Regions from separate parts of the Mesorhizobium australafricanum genome, predicted to be linked through region 1. Evidence: predicted binding sites of a transcription regulator. Region 1 holds the regulator's gene; each other region holds the start of a gene.
The links. Region 1 encodes LexA, which represses DNA repair genes until DNA is damaged. Its sites were predicted from a motif close to TGTTCNNNNTGTGTTCNG; they were not measured.
Positions count from the first base shown of each region.

Region 2: a site for LexA is predicted at 2,732-2,749, ahead of uvrA (excinuclease ABC subunit UvrA). Genes of this name have one in related genera too.
Region 3: a site for LexA is predicted at 1,655-1,672, ahead of RFM98_RS29160 (helicase-related protein). Genes of this name have one in related genera too.

Region 1 covers NZ_JAVIIT010000019.1:51,851-56,739, reverse strand. The annotation lists gene RFM98_RS26835 (ComEC/Rec2 family competence protein) at 1-2,314, shown strand, start outside; gene lexA (transcriptional repressor LexA) at 2,368-3,102, opposite strand; gene kynU (kynureninase) at 3,567-4,814, shown strand; gene RFM98_RS26820 (benzoate-CoA ligase family protein) at 4,830-4,889, opposite strand, start outside.
Region 2 covers NZ_JAVIIT010000001.1:673,432-678,320, forward strand. The annotation lists gene uvrA (excinuclease ABC subunit UvrA) at 1-2,581, opposite strand, end outside; gene RFM98_RS03275 (hypothetical protein) at 3,630-3,884, opposite strand; gene RFM98_RS03280 (ATP-dependent Clp protease proteolytic subunit) at 3,988-4,590, opposite strand; gene RFM98_RS03285 (SRPBCC family protein) at 4,616-4,889, opposite strand, start outside.
Region 3 covers NZ_JAVIIT010000025.1:12,289-17,177, reverse strand. The annotation lists gene RFM98_RS29170 (acetyl-CoA C-acetyltransferase) at 1-195, shown strand, start outside; gene phbB (acetoacetyl-CoA reductase) at 313-1,038, shown strand; gene RFM98_RS29160 (helicase-related protein) at 1,839-4,889, shown strand, end outside.

The DNA of each region.
Region 1 (4,889 bases):
GCAGCCAGCCTCGCCGGCAGGCACCGTCAGCCGGATCCGCAAACAGCTTGGCCGCGTTTCGCTTCCTGCACTGCGCCGAAGGATTGCCGTCGCCGCCGCGACCGAGCTCGATCGCGGCGTCGGCTTCCTGCTGGTGCCGGTCTTCCTGGCGGCCGGCGTCATCTATTACTTCTCGCTGACCACCGAGCCTGACCTATACAGGCCGCTTGCGGCGGTGGCTCTGATGGCCGTCTGCGCGGCGGTCTCGCGTTCCTGGCAGAGAACGCACCTTGTCTTCATGGCGAGCCTTTTCTGTGCGCTCGGCTTTCTCGCGGCCAAAGTCGAGACCTGGCGGATGGCTACGCCGATGCTGGGGTCCGAAATCCAGACGCGGCTGACCGGCCGCCTCGTCATCGCCGAAGCAATGGCCAATGGCCGCGTGCGGCTGACCATCGATCTCATTTCCACGGAGCGTCCGACACTGCGTTACGCACCGGACCGCGTCAGGCTTTCGGCGCGCAGGATCCCGCCCGACATGACGGCCGGGTCGATGCTGACCGGCTATGCCAAGCTGCTACCGCCGACGGGCCCGGTTCGGCCGGACAGCTACGACTTTTCCTTCGACAGCTATTTTGCCGGCATCGGCGGCAGCGGCTTTTTCCTGGGCGACCCAAAGCCGATTGCGCCGGCTCCGACTGTGCCAATGGGGGCACCATTCGGCGCACGCATTGCATCGGCCATAGAAAACGCGCGGGAGGGGATTGCCGATCACATCAGGAGCAGCATCGGTGGTTCCGAAGGCGAGATTGCAGCGGCCCTGATCGTCGGCGTGCGCGCCGGGATCCCGGAAGCAATCAACGAGTCGATGCGACGGACCGGCATCTACCACATCATCTCGATCTCCGGCCTGCACATGGCGCTGGTCGCCGGCACGATCATGTTCCTGCTGCGCGGCGCCTTCGCGCTGTTTCCGGACTTCTCGTCGCGCCGGCCGGTGAAGAAATATGCCGCTGGCATCGCGCTGGTCTCGATCGCCGCCTACCTCGTGATCTCCGGCATCGTGGTGGCGGCCGAGCGAAGCTTCATCATGCTGGCCGTCATGCTTGTCGCCGTGCTCTTCGACCGCGCGGCGCTGACGATGCGCAACCTGGCGATCTCGGCCATCGCCGTCATCCTGGTCTCGCCGCACGAAGTGGTAGGCCCAAGCTTCCAGATGTCCTTCGCCGCCACCGCCGCCCTGGTCGGCGCCTACGCCGGCTTTGCCGATTATCGCGCCGGTAAAGCGACCGCGCCGCCGGCAAGACGATCGTTCATCGGCTTCGTGTCGCGAAAACTGGCGGTTGGAGTGGGGGGCGCCGCCATGACGTCGCTCATCGCGGGCAGCGCAACATTGCTGTTCGCGATCTGGCACTTCCAGCGGGTGTCGCCGCTCAGCCTGCTGGCCAATCTGGCGGTCATGCCGATCGTCTCGCTGATCGTCATGCCGTTCGCCGTCTTGAGCGCGCTGGCCATGCCCTTCGGCTTCGACGGTCCTTTTCTCTATGTGATGGGCAAGGGCCTGACGGCGATGATCGCTATTTCGGCATGGATTTCCGAGCGCTCGCCGGTCGACGCAGTCGGGTTGATCTCGATCCAGTCGGTGCTGCTGGCGACGATCGCGCTGGTCATAGCGACCATGGCCACCACCTGGCTAAGGCTTGTCGCCGTCCCCTTCGCGCTCGCCGCCCTGCTGGCCATTCCGCATGTCCGCACGCCGGATGTGCTCATCTCCGAAGACGCGCATCTGGTGGCAATGCCGATCGGCAGCGGCGAGCTTGCCATCAACCGCGCCCGTTCCAACGAGTTCACCACCGACAATTGGAAACGGGCGCTGAAAGCCGAGGAAATCGTGCCGCCGGAGACATTCGCCAAGGATGCTCTCGACATCGCCGATCCCGTCGACCTGCCGCCTGGCTCGCCCTTCTACTGCACCGGCGACCTCTGCATCGGTCGGCATCCCTCCGGCGCGATCGTCGCGCTCGCCGAAAATCGCGACACCGCACGGCCGGCCTGCGGCTTTGCCGACCTTATCGTCATCAACGACGCCACGGCCTACAATCCCTGCCACGATCCGCATGTGCTTGTCGTCACCAAACGCCAGCTGGCGCGCGACGGCAGCGCCGCCGTGTTCTTCGATCCGCAATCGGCCACCGCGCGGCCCGCTATTCGCTACGCGGTCGAAAAGCCATACCGGCCCTGGCACGAGCAGCGGAAATACGCTCGCGAGGCGAGGGGCCTGCCGCCTTATGAAAAGCCTGAGAGGACGGGTGCCAAGCCCTCGCAACCGTCTCAGTAGATCGTAACGCAATTCCGAACGGAAAACCGCCGCGCACTTTTCCTGAAAATTGCTCAGTAGCGGCGGATAAGCCCGACGAGCTTGCCCTGGACCTTGACCCGGTCGGGCCCAAAGATGCGGGTTTCGTAGGCCGGGTTGGCGGCTTCGAGCGCGATCGAGGCGCCCTTGCGGCGGAAGCGCTTGAGCGTCGCTTCCTCATCGTCTACCAGCGCCACCACGATTTCGCCCGGGCTTGCCGTGTTGGCATTGCGGATGATGACGGTGTCGCCGTCGAAGATACCGGCCTCGATCATCGAGTCGCCCTTGACTTCCAGCGCATAGTGCTCGCCGCCCGTGATCATGTCCGGCGGCACCGTGATCGAATGCGTCTGGTGCTGGATGGCGTCGATCGGCACGCCGGCGGCAATGCGGCCCATCACCGGAATGGATACCGCCGAAACAGCGTCGTCATCATTGCTTGGCGTCGGCGCTCGCGAGGGCGTCGCCGGCTTGACCTGGCGGCTGAGATTGCCCTGGCCGCCCTGGATGACGCTTGGCGAAAACTTCTTCGCGGCATTCAGGCCCGGCGCGATCGAGTCGGGCAGCCGCAAGACTTCCAACGCGCGCGCCCGGTTCGGCAGCCGGCGAATGAAGCCGCGTTCTTCCAGCGCCGTGATCAGCCGATGGATACCGGACTTCGAGGCAAGGTCGAGCGCCTCCTTCATCTCGTCGAAGGATGGAGGAATCCCGCTCTCCTTCAGGCGTTCATGGATGAACATCAGGAGTTCATGTTGTTTGCGCGTCAGCATTGGCGGCCCCCACGGGTTCTGAAACCAGAATCGGAAAAACAAACCCAGAACAAACACTATCTGTTCCAGTTGTGTTCCGCAACCGTTTAAAGTTTAGTGAATTTGTTAAGGCTGGCGAAACAATGTTGCATCCGATGGTGCCCTGGCCGCCTTTAGCCGGGCGGTGACATTGATTCCGCTCGATTTTGCGGCCCGTGCTTAAGCTCAAACAAGAGGTGGCACCACCACGAAAGTGCCGGGCGAGATTCGCGCCGACTCCTCGGTGCGCGTGCTGCACCGTGAACGAAACGAACCCAAAATGCCAACCTCGGCGGTTTTCCGGTTCACAGTTTTCGCCGTCTATGGACCAGCTAACATAGGACGAAAGGTTCTTGCCCTGCCGCCGACGGTGATGAGACAACCGCCCTTGGCCGCCTGACGATGCAGTGCGAGCGGCGCCGGGTCGAAATGGAGGCGGTAGCACAATGAGGGGAATTCCTGATCTGGCCGAGATCGAGGCGATGGATGCCGCCGATCCGCTGCGCGCCATGCGCGGTCGCTTCGTCCTGCCGGAAGGCGTCATATACCTTGACGGCAATTCGCTGGGCGCTGCTTCGGTCAACGTCTTCAACGAGCTCGAGACGGCCGCGAAGCAGGAATGGGCGCAGGATCTCATCCGTGCCTGGAACACAGCCCGCTGGTTCGACATGCCTGTCGAGCTGGGCGACCGGCTCGGGCGTCTGATCGGCGCCGCGCCGGGCCAGAGCGTGGTGTGCGACACGACCTCGATCAACATCTACAAGGTCCTGCACGCGGCACTTGCAATGCGGCCCGAGCGCTCGGTGATCGTTGCCGAAGGCGACAGCTTCCCGACCGACCTCTACATGGCGGAAGGGGTGGCCTCGACGCGGCCGGGCACGGCGCTGCGGCTCGAAGGTGTCGATGCCCCGACGATCGAAGAGCTGGTCGACGATCGCGTCGCGGTCATCCTGGTCAACCACGTCAACTACAAGTCCGGCCGGCTGCGCGACATGGCGGCCCTGACGCGCAAGGCCCACGACGCCGACGCGCTGATCGTCTGGGACCTGTGCCACACGGCCGGTGCCCTGCCGGTGGATCTCGACGGCTCGAATGCCGATTTCGCCATCGGCTGCACCTACAAATATCTCAATGGCGGGCCGGGCGCGCCGGCCTTCATCTATGCCGCGAACCGCCACCATGGCGATATTCGCCAGCCGCTCAGCGGCTGGTGGGGTCATGCGCGGCCGTTCGCGTTCGAGCAGGGCTATGCCGCCGGCACGGGCATCCGGCGGTTCCTGTGCGGAACGCAGCCGGTGCTGTCGATGCGGGCGCTGAAAGGAGCGCTGGATGTCTGGGACGAAGTCGATATGACGGCCGTGCGCCAAAAAAGCATCGCGCTGACGGACCTGTTCATCCGGCTGGTCGAAGCAAGATGCGGCGTCTTTGGTCTTGAGCTGGAAAGCCCGCGCAACGGCGCCGAGCGCGGCAGCCAGGTATCGTTCGCCCATCCGCATGGCTACCAGGTGATGCGCGCCTTGATCGAGCGCGGCGTGATCGGCGATTTCCGCGCGCCGTCGACCGTTCGTTTCGGGTTCACGCCGCTTTATGTCGGCTACCGGGATGTCTGGGATGCTGTCGAGGTGCTGGAAGACATCCTGCGCACGGGCGCCTGGCAGGATGCCCGCTATGCCGTCAAGGAGGCCGTCACCTGAAACGGGATCGCCCGCTCAATGGGGCTTTTCGGCGCGCAGGCGAAAGCGCTGGATCTTGCCGGTCTGGGTCTTGGG
Region 2 (4,889 bases), on a different contig from region 1:
GCTTGATGCGCTGCGCCTCGCCGCCCGACAGCGTCGTCGCCTGCTGGCCGATATGAATGTAGCCGAGGCCGACCTGCTTCAGCGTCTCCAGCTTGTCGCGCACGCCGGGCACAGCGGCGAAGAAGTCGACGCCTTCCTCGACCGTCATGTCCAGCACGTCGGCGATCGACTTGCCCTTGAACAGCACGTCGAGCGTCTCGCGGTTGTAGCGCTTGCCGTGGCAGACGTCGCAGGTGACGTAGACGTCGGGCAGGAAGTGCATCTCGATCTTGATGACGCCGTCGCCCTGGCACGCCTCGCAGCGGCCACCCTTGACGTTGAAGGAGAACCGGCCCGGCTGGTAGCCCCGCGCCTTGGCTTCGGGAAGGCCCGCGAACCAGTCGCGGATCGGCGTGAAGGCTCCGGTATAGGTGGCCGGGTTGCTGCGCGGGGTTCGTCCAATCGGCGACTGGTCGATGTCGATGACCTTGTCGAGGAATTCCAGTCCCTCGATGCGGTCATGCTCGGCCGGATGCTCGCGCGAGCCCATGATGCGGCGCGAGGCCGCCTTGAACAGCGTCTCGATCAGAAAGGTCGACTTGCCGCCGCCGGACACGCCGGTGACCGCGGTGAAGGTGCCGAGCGGGATCTCCGCCGTCACGTTCTTCAGATTGTTGCCGCGCGCGCCGACGACCTTGATGCGCCGGTTCTTCTTCGCTTCGCGACGCACTGCGGGCGTGGCCACTTCGAGCTCGCCCGACAGATATTTGCCGGTGATCGAGGCGGGCGTCGCCATGATCTGCTGTGGCGTTCCCTGCGCGATGACGTGGCCGCCATGGATGCCAGCGGCGGGGCCGATGTCGACGACATAGTCAGCGTGCAGGATGGCGTCCTCGTCATGCTCGACGACGATCACCGTGTTGCCGATGTCGCGCAGATGCTTCAGCGTATCGAGCAGGCGCGCATTGTCGCGCTGGTGCAGGCCGATCGACGGTTCGTCGAGCACATAGAGCACGCCGGTCAAGCCCGAGCCTATCTGCGAGGCGAGCCGGATGCGCTGGCTCTCGCCGCCTGACAGCGTGCCGGAATTGCGCGACAGCGTCAGATAGTCGAGGCCGACATCGTTCAGGAAGCGCAGCCGCTCGCGGATTTCCTTGAGCACGCGGACCGCGATCTCGTTCTGCTTGTCGTTGAGCTGGGCGGGCAGGTCGGTGAACCACTGGTCGGCCTTGCGGATCGACAGCTCGGTGACCTCGCCGATATGTTTTCCGGCGATCTTCACCGCCAGCGCCTCCGGCTTCAGCCGGTAGCCGTTGCAGGCGGGGCAGGGGGTGGCCGACATGAAGCGCTCGATCTCCTCGCGCATCCAGGCCGATTCCGTTTCCTTCCAGCGCCGGTCGAGATTGGGGATGACGCCCTCAAACGTCTTGGTGGTCTTGTAGGAGCGCAGGCCGTCATCATACTGGAACGTGATCTCGCGCTCGCCAGTGCCATGCAGCACGGCTTTCTGCGCCTCGGCGCCCAGGTCCTTGAACTTGTCGCCGAGCTTGAAGCCATAGGCCTTGCCGAGCGCTTCCAGCGTCTGCGCATAATAGGGAGAGGTCGACTTCGCCCACGGGCTGATGGCACCATCGCGCAGCGAGACGTTCTCGTCCGGCACGACGAGGTTGGGATCGATGGCGCGCTGGCTGCCAAGGCCGTCGCAGGTCGGGCAGGCGCCGAACGGGTTGTTGAAGGAGAACAGCCTGGGTTCGATCTCGGGAATGGTGAAGCCGGACACCGGGCAGGCGAATTTCTCCGAGAACAGGATGCGCTCATGCGTCTCGTTCTTCGACTTGTTGACGGAATCCTCGCCGGTCAGGCTGGAGTCGAGCGGCCGGTCGGCGAACTCCGCTACGGCAAGGCCTTCGGCGAGCTTCAGCGCGGTCTCCATCGAGTCCGCGAGCCGGGTCGCCAGATCGCCGCGCACGACGATGCGGTCGACGACCACGTCGATGTCGTGCTTGTATTTCTTGTCCAGCGCCGGCACGTCGGCGATCTCATAGAAGACACCGTCGACCTTGACGCGCTGAAAACCCTTCTTCTGCAGCTCCAGCAATTCCTTGCGGTATTCGCCCTTGCGGCCGCGAACGATCGGCGCGAGCAGATAGAGACGCGTGCCTTCCTCCAGCGCCAGCACGCGGTCGACCATCTGGCTGACCGTCTGGCTCTCGATCGGCAGGCCGGTGGCCGGCGAATAAGGAATGCCGACACGCGCGAACAGCAGGCGCATGTAGTCGTAGATTTCGGTGACCGTGCCGACCGTCGAGCGCGGGTTCTTCGAGGTGGTCTTCTGCTCGATGGAGATAGCGGGCGACAGACCGTCGATCTGGTCGACGTCCGGCTTCTGCATCATCTCGAGAAACTGGCGGGCATAGGCCGAGAGGCTTTCGACATAGCGGCGCTGGCCCTCGGCATAGATGGTGTCGAAGGCGAGCGACGACTTGCCGGATCCCGACAGGCCGGTCATCACGATCAGGCTGTCGCGCGGCAAGTCGAGATCGACGTTCTTGAGATTGTGTTCGCGCGCCCCGCGAATGGAAAGGTATTTATGGTCGGCCATCGCCGGTCGCCGCCTCAGATCTGGAATTTGCTGGATTGGGCGGGTTTGTCCCGGCCATCCCCTATGTAGGTATTTTCATTGCCACGTCGAGAGACGCCACAATTCCCGACAAAAGCGTTTAACCGTCTTTCGCGCGAGCGGGCAAGCGGAAAGAACAAAGACCGAACACGCTCCTGACAAAGCGTTGTGGAAACAATCGCTATGGGCATTGTGAAACAATCGCCATAAGCGTTGTGAAACAGATGCCATCGATGCCCGCCTCTTTGATCCACAGAAGCGCTGGACTTACCTGCACGTAACCTGCAGCGATCACATTTTTCGGTAACCGGCTATTCAACGGTTGACGTCGCGGACCCAGAGGGGCAGTCTCAAAGGCGTCAACGAAGCCGGCCGTCTTTCGATGGCCTCGCCGCCCAACTGGCGGTCTGCGAGACGCCGCAGGCGATAGCGATTTGCGCTTCGAACGACATTGTCGCAACGGACCCAGGAGCGGAGCATGACGCCACCGGACAGTCCCTTGAGGCTCCACACCGAGATGGAGCCGCGGCGGGCATAAGTGCCAGGGCAGACTTGAAACGCCAGCCCGACAAACCGTGACTCGCCGATTTCCAACAATCAGAGACCGTAGTCGGATCGTCGGCTGAATGCCGCGTTGCATCCGAAACAGAACGCCGGCAGTCCACTCCCGGCTAAAATTGGATTTGAGATCCATGAAAGCCCCGTCCACCTGCGGAAGCAGTGGCGGGGCTTACATTTTTTGCGATCCTGCCTTCTTCCCAAAACGTGGGAATTGGTGAGAAGCCTCCGAAGGTCGTCATCCTTGGGCGTAGCGACGCGAAGCGGAGCGAAGACCCAGGGATCCATGCCGTTACCTCAGCCGGGGGTGCAACGGTGCAGAATTCTGCCCCGTCGCAGCGCCTTACCGTCACGGCATGGATTCCATGGTCTGCGCCGCGTCGCTTCGCTCCTTGCTTCGCCATAGAATGACGAACGAAAAAGCGCTTCAGCCGATCGTCAAGAAAGTCATCGATCTGTGACGACAGGATTATCAGTGGTTCGGCGACCTCATGCCGCCCGTCGCCATGTCGACGGTTATGCTGCCGCCGATCCTGACATCGGTGTTGCCGATCTTGAAGGTGCCATCGCTGCCGGCCGGCTGCGCGTCGTCCGGTTCCGGCTGCGGCGCAGGCTTGGCGATGCGGTAGTCGCCGCTGACGCCGGGCAGTTTCGGCGACGAGCTGTCGTCGGCAAGTGCGGTGCCGGCCATCAGCATTCCGGCAAGCGCGGCAAGGGCAGCAAACATATGGCTAGGTTGAACGGAGCTGATCATGCGCGAACTATAGAAGCGCGGCTTCAGCGATGCCAGACGCGCGGCAATCAAATTGCCGCCGTAATGGCTCGAGACCTCAGGCCGCCTTCTTGCGCGTGTCGTAGACGTGGTCGACGAGGCCCCATTCCTTCGCTTCCGCGGCGCTCATGAAATAGTCGCGGTCGAGCGTGCGCTCGACCTCCTCGTAGCTGCGGCCGCAATGCTTGGCGTAAAGCTCGGTCATGTGCTGCTTGGTGCGCACGATGTCTTCGGCGTGGCGCTGGATGTCGGAGGCCTGGCCCTGGAAGCCGCCAAGCGGCTGATGCAGCACGATCCTTGTGTTGGGTAGCGCGATCCGCCGCCCCGGCGCACCGGCCATCAAAAGGAAGGAGCCCATCGACGCGGCAAAGCCCATGCACACCGTCGACACCGGGCAGGAGATGTACTGCATGGTGTCGTAGATGGCGAAGCCGCTGGTCACCATGCCGCCCGGCGAGTTGATGTAGAGCGAGATCTCCTTGTCGGGATGGTCCGATTCCAGCGACAGAAGCTGTGCGCAGACCAGCGCCGACACGCTGTCATTGATTTCGCCATTGATGAAGACGATGCGCTCGCGCAGCAGCCGTGAAAAAATGTCGAAGGCGCGTTCGCCGCGACTCGATTGTTCGATGACCATCGGCACCAGATTGGCAAAGCTCATGACGGTTTCCTCGGGCCTCTTTTGATCAGGCGGCACGCAGCATCATGCAGGGCGCATTGGCCGCGGCCGGGTTCTTGCGCGCATGAAGCGAGATCCCGCAGCCCGCGCCGGCAATGGCAAGGACGGGTTCGGCGACCGCCACGAAGCCTTCATGGACGATGCTGAGATGCGTGCCGCCGGAAATCGTCCGCGCGAGCGTGAAGGTGACGACGCTGTCGAATGTCGGCAGATGGTCGGCATCTTCGGCACTTGGCTGCTCGCGCCAGGAATAGCGCAGCAGCTTGCCGGGCTCGGCCTCG
Region 3 (4,889 bases), on a different contig from region 1:
ATGGGATGGGATCCCGCGATCGTCAACGTCAATGGCGGCGCCATCGCCATCGGCCATCCGATCGGCGCTTCCGGCGCCCGCGTCTTCAACACGCTGGTGTTCGAGATGCGCCGCCGCGGCGCCAAGAGGGGCCTTGCCACACTTTGCATCGGCGGCGGCATGGGCATCGCCCTATGCGTCGAAGCGCTGAACTGAGCCAATAGCGAATAGGGAGTAGCGAATAGGGAAAAATGGCGTCGGCGCGACGGGACATAGATCCCTACTCGCTATTCGCCACTCCCTATTCGCTCCTCCACCAACAGGGAGGAGCACATGTCCAAAGTAGCAATCGTCACAGGTGGATCGCGCGGCATCGGCGCGGCGATATCGGTCGCATTGAAGAACGCCGGCTATTCGGTCGCCGCGAACTATGCCGGCAATGACGAGGCGGCCGCGAAATTCAATGCCGAGACCGGTATCCCGGTCTACAAATGGTCCGTCGCCGACTACGATGCCTGCGCCGCCGGCATCAGGCAGGTGGAGGCCGATCTCGGTCCGGTCGGGGTGCTGGTCAACAATGCCGGTATCACCCGCGACGCCATGTTCCACAAGATGACGCCCGCGCAGTGGAAGGAAGTGATCGACACCAACCTCTCCGGCGTCTTCAACATGACGCATCCTCTGTGGAGCGGCATGCGCGACCGCAAGTTCGGCCGCGTCATCACAATTTCCTCGATCAACGGCCAGAAGGGCCAGGCCGGCCAGGTCAACTACTCCGCCGCCAAGGCCGGCGACATCGGCTTCAGTAAGGCTCTTGCTCAAGAAGGGGCTCGCGCGGGCATCACCGTCAACGTCATCTGCCCCGGCTATATCGCGACCGAAATGGTCAAGGCGATCGACGAGAAGGTGCTCAACGAACGCATCATCCCGCAGATCCCGGTCGGCCGCCTCGGCGAACCGGAAGAGATCGCGCGCTGCGTCGTCTTCCTTGCTTCCGATGAGGCCGGCTTCATCACCGGCTCGACCATGTCAGCCAATGGCGGCCAGTACTTCGCCTGATACCCGATTGTCATTCAGAGCGGGACGGCATTTCTTTGAATCGCCACCCCGCTCTAGATCTTATTTTGAAGCGTGATCTCCCCCTAAAAGCCTGCAACTTTTAGGGATCGTGCTCTGGGCGGCCCTGACATCTGGGCCGCCTTACGCGCCCGCCGGAAAGGCCGGCGCGCCACCTTGCCTCAATTCGGCACGCAAAAGTTAACGGCCGGGCCACGCCCTGTGCGCAACCCGCTTCGCAAGCTGTGAATTTTCGGTGGGCAAGCTGTGGATAACACCATATCTAGGGGTGAACAAACCGGGAAAATAACCGGATCGCTGATTCGTCGCCGATTCGTTCTGGCTTTGGCCGAAAAGTTAACGACAGACGGCGCAAACATCACCGAATTCGTTAAAAGCGATTAAGAAAAATCAACGATTTCATAATCTTGAGGGCCACCCCCAAGTCGACCGCGACCGTTCACCGGCAAAGGTTAACGACGGCCTGGGTCCAGCGAGGACCAAGCATGAATCGGGCCAGTTTGTCGATTCAGCATCTGGTGAGACTCATCGTCAGAAAATCCACATATAGCCGTGAACAAAACCTGAATCAGAACGAGTCAGCGATTCGTCGCTGATTCGTTCCAGACTCGTTCCAGCCGTTAACAACAGCCGATTTCGACCGTCCCCGGCTGGCCTCGCTTGTCCCCAAAGGAACATTCCGCTTTCGCTTCGCGTGCTAAATCCCTATGTGTCGGCTGTCACACGCGGCGGCGCCGCCGCGCCTCCGACCAAAAGCGGCAGAAACACTTATTTCCGAGCCGATGAATATCCAGCCGAAACACTCCCAGCCGCTGATCCTTTCGGGCCGCGACGTGACGGCCGTGCTAGGCCCCACCAACACCGGCAAGACCCATCTCGCCATCGAGCGCATGGTCGCGCATGAGACCGGCATCATCGGCCTGCCACTGCGGCTGCTCGCCCGTGAGGTCTATGCCCGCGTCTGCGAGAAGGTGGGCGCCCACAAGGTGGCGCTGATCACCGGCGAGGAGAAGATCCAGCCGGCCGGCGCGAAATACTCGGTCTGCACCGTCGAAGCCATGCCGCGCGAAACCGACGCCGCCTTCGTCGCCATCGACGAGGTGCAGCTCGCCGGCGATCTCGAGCGCGGCCACATCTTCACCGACCGCATCCTGCATCTGCGCGGCCGTCAGGAGACGCTGCTTCTGGGCGCCGCCACCATGCATGGCATTCTGCAGAAGCTGCTGAAGGGCGTGTCGGTGGTGACGCGGCCACGGCTTTCGCATCTCGCCTATGCCGGCTCGAAGAAGCTCACCCGGCTCCCGCGGCGCACGGCGATCGTCGCCTTTTCCGCCGACGAGGTCTATGCCATCGCCGAGCTGATCCGCCGCCAGCAGGGCGGCGCCGCCGTCGTGCTCGGCGCGCTCTCGCCGCGCACCCGCAACGCGCAGGTGGAGATTTTCCAGTCCGGAGACGTCGACTATCTCATCGCCACCGACGCCATCGGCATGGGGCTGAACCTCGACCTCGATCATGTCGCCTTCGCCCAGAACCGCAAGTTCGATGGCTATCAGTATCGCAACCTGACCGCGGCCGAGCTCGGCCAGATCGCCGGCCGCGCCGGCCGGCATCTGCGCGACGGCACATTCGGCGTCACCGGCCAGGTCGATCCGTTCGACGAGGATTTGGTCAGGAAGATCGAGGCGCACGACTTCGACCCGGTGAAGGTGCTGCAGTGGCGCACCGCCGATTTTGACTTTTCCAGCCTCGATGCGCTGAAGCGCTCGATCGAGACCAATGCGCCGGTCGAAGGGCTGACCCGCGCGCTGCCGGCTGTCGACGCGCAGGCGCTGGAACATCTGTCGCGCGACGGCGATATCCGCGCCCTCGCCTCCGGCAAGGAGCGCGTCGCGCTGCTCTGGGAAGCCTGCGCCCTGCCGGACTACCGCAAGATCGCGCCGGCCCAGCATGCCGACCTCATCGCCTCGATCTATACGGACCTTGCCCGCCATGGCCATGTCGATGAGAATTACATGGCCGAGCAGGTGCGGCGCGCCGACACGACGGAGGGCGATATCGACACGCTCTCGCATCGGATCGCGCAGATCCGCACCTGGACTTTCGTCTCCAATCGCCCTGGCTGGCTGGCCGATCAGCTACACTGGCAGGAAAAGACGCGCGAAATCGAAGACAGATTGTCGGATGCGCTGCATGAGCGGTTGACGAAACGCTTTGTAGACCGCAGGACTTCCGTCCTCATGCGGCGCCTTAGAGAAAATACCATGCCTGAAGCCGAAATCAGCCCAACCGGAACCGTCCTCGTCGAAGGCCATCATGTCGGCGAGTTGCAGGGTTTCCGCTTCACCGCCGACCAAAGCGCCGGCGGCGAGGACGCCAAGGCGGTGCGCACCGCCGCGCAGAAGGCGCTTGCGGCCGAGTTCGAGGCGCGCGCCGAACGTTTTGCCGCGTGCGCCAACGGCGATCTGGCTTTGGGCTCCGACGGCGTCTTGCGCTGGATCGGCGCGCCGATCGGCACGCTGGTGGCCGGCGACGAGGCGCTGAAGCCGCGTCTGGTCCTGCTTGCCGACGAACAGCTGACTGGCCCTGGCCGCGACAAGGTCGCGGCGCGCGCCGAGCGTTTCGTCAATTTCCAGATCGAGTCACTGTTGAAGCCGCTGGTCGATTTGAAGAATGCCGACCAGCTCACCGGCATCGCGCGCGGCATCGCCTTCCAGCTGGTTGAGCATTTCGGCCTGATCAATCGCCGCGACATCGCGGAGGAGATGAAGTCGCTCGACCAGGAAGGCCGCGCAGCACTGCGCCGCCTCGGCGTGCGCTTCGGCGCCTACCATGTCTTCGTGCCGGCGCTCATCAAGCCGGCGCCGGCTGGCCTGGTGACGCTGCTCTGGGCGTTGAGGAACGACGGCAAGGACAAGCCGGGCTTTGGCGATGTGGTGCATGCGCTGGCCTCCGGCCGCACCTCGGTGGTCATCGACCCGGCCTTCGACAAGACCTTCTACAAGCTCGCCGGCTATCGCAATCTCGGCCGCCGCGCCGTGCGCATCGATATCCTCGAGCGGCTTGCCGACCTTATCCGCCCGGCGACCAACTGGAAGCCCGGCCTCGGCCAGCGCCCCGACGGCGCCTATGACGGCCACGCCTTCATGGTGACGCCGCCGATGATGTCGATCCTCGGCGCCACCGCCGACGATATGGAAGAGATCCTGAAAGGCCTCGGCTACCGCTCCGAGGCAAAGCCGGCCGCCGAAGTGAAGGCGAAACTCGAAGCGCAGGACAATGCCGCCCGCGAAGCGGCCGCGGCGAAGCTTGCGGCGGAAGAGGCAGCCCGCGCCGCGCAGGCGGCGGAAGCTGCCGCAACGGACGCGGTCGCGGTGGCACCGGTCGAGGGTTCGGAACCGGCTGCCGCTGTCGAGACCGCCGCCGAAGTTGCTGCCGAAGCCATCACGGAAGTGGCAGCGGAACCTGTCGCGGGAGAGCCGGCAGAAGCTCCGGCCGAGGCCGCGGAAGAAGCCCACCCTGTGGAGGACACCGCAGCGGTGGACACTGCGGCAGCGCCCGAGTCGACCGAAAGCGCCGAAGCCCTTGCCTCCCCCTCGATGGGGGAGGTCGCGGCGCGAAGCGGCGCGGGTGGGGGTGACGGCGCCGACGATGCAGATACTGGTACCGCTGGCGCGCGCCCCGCAACGGCACTGCGCGCCGACCCTCCCCACGAGGGGGAGGGTGAAGCCGACGCGTCGGCAGTCGAACCCGAAGAGCCGAAACCGGTCCTCCTGTGGCGCCAGGCGCGTTTCGACCATCAGCGTCCGCGCCACCGCCAGGACAACCGTCGTGAC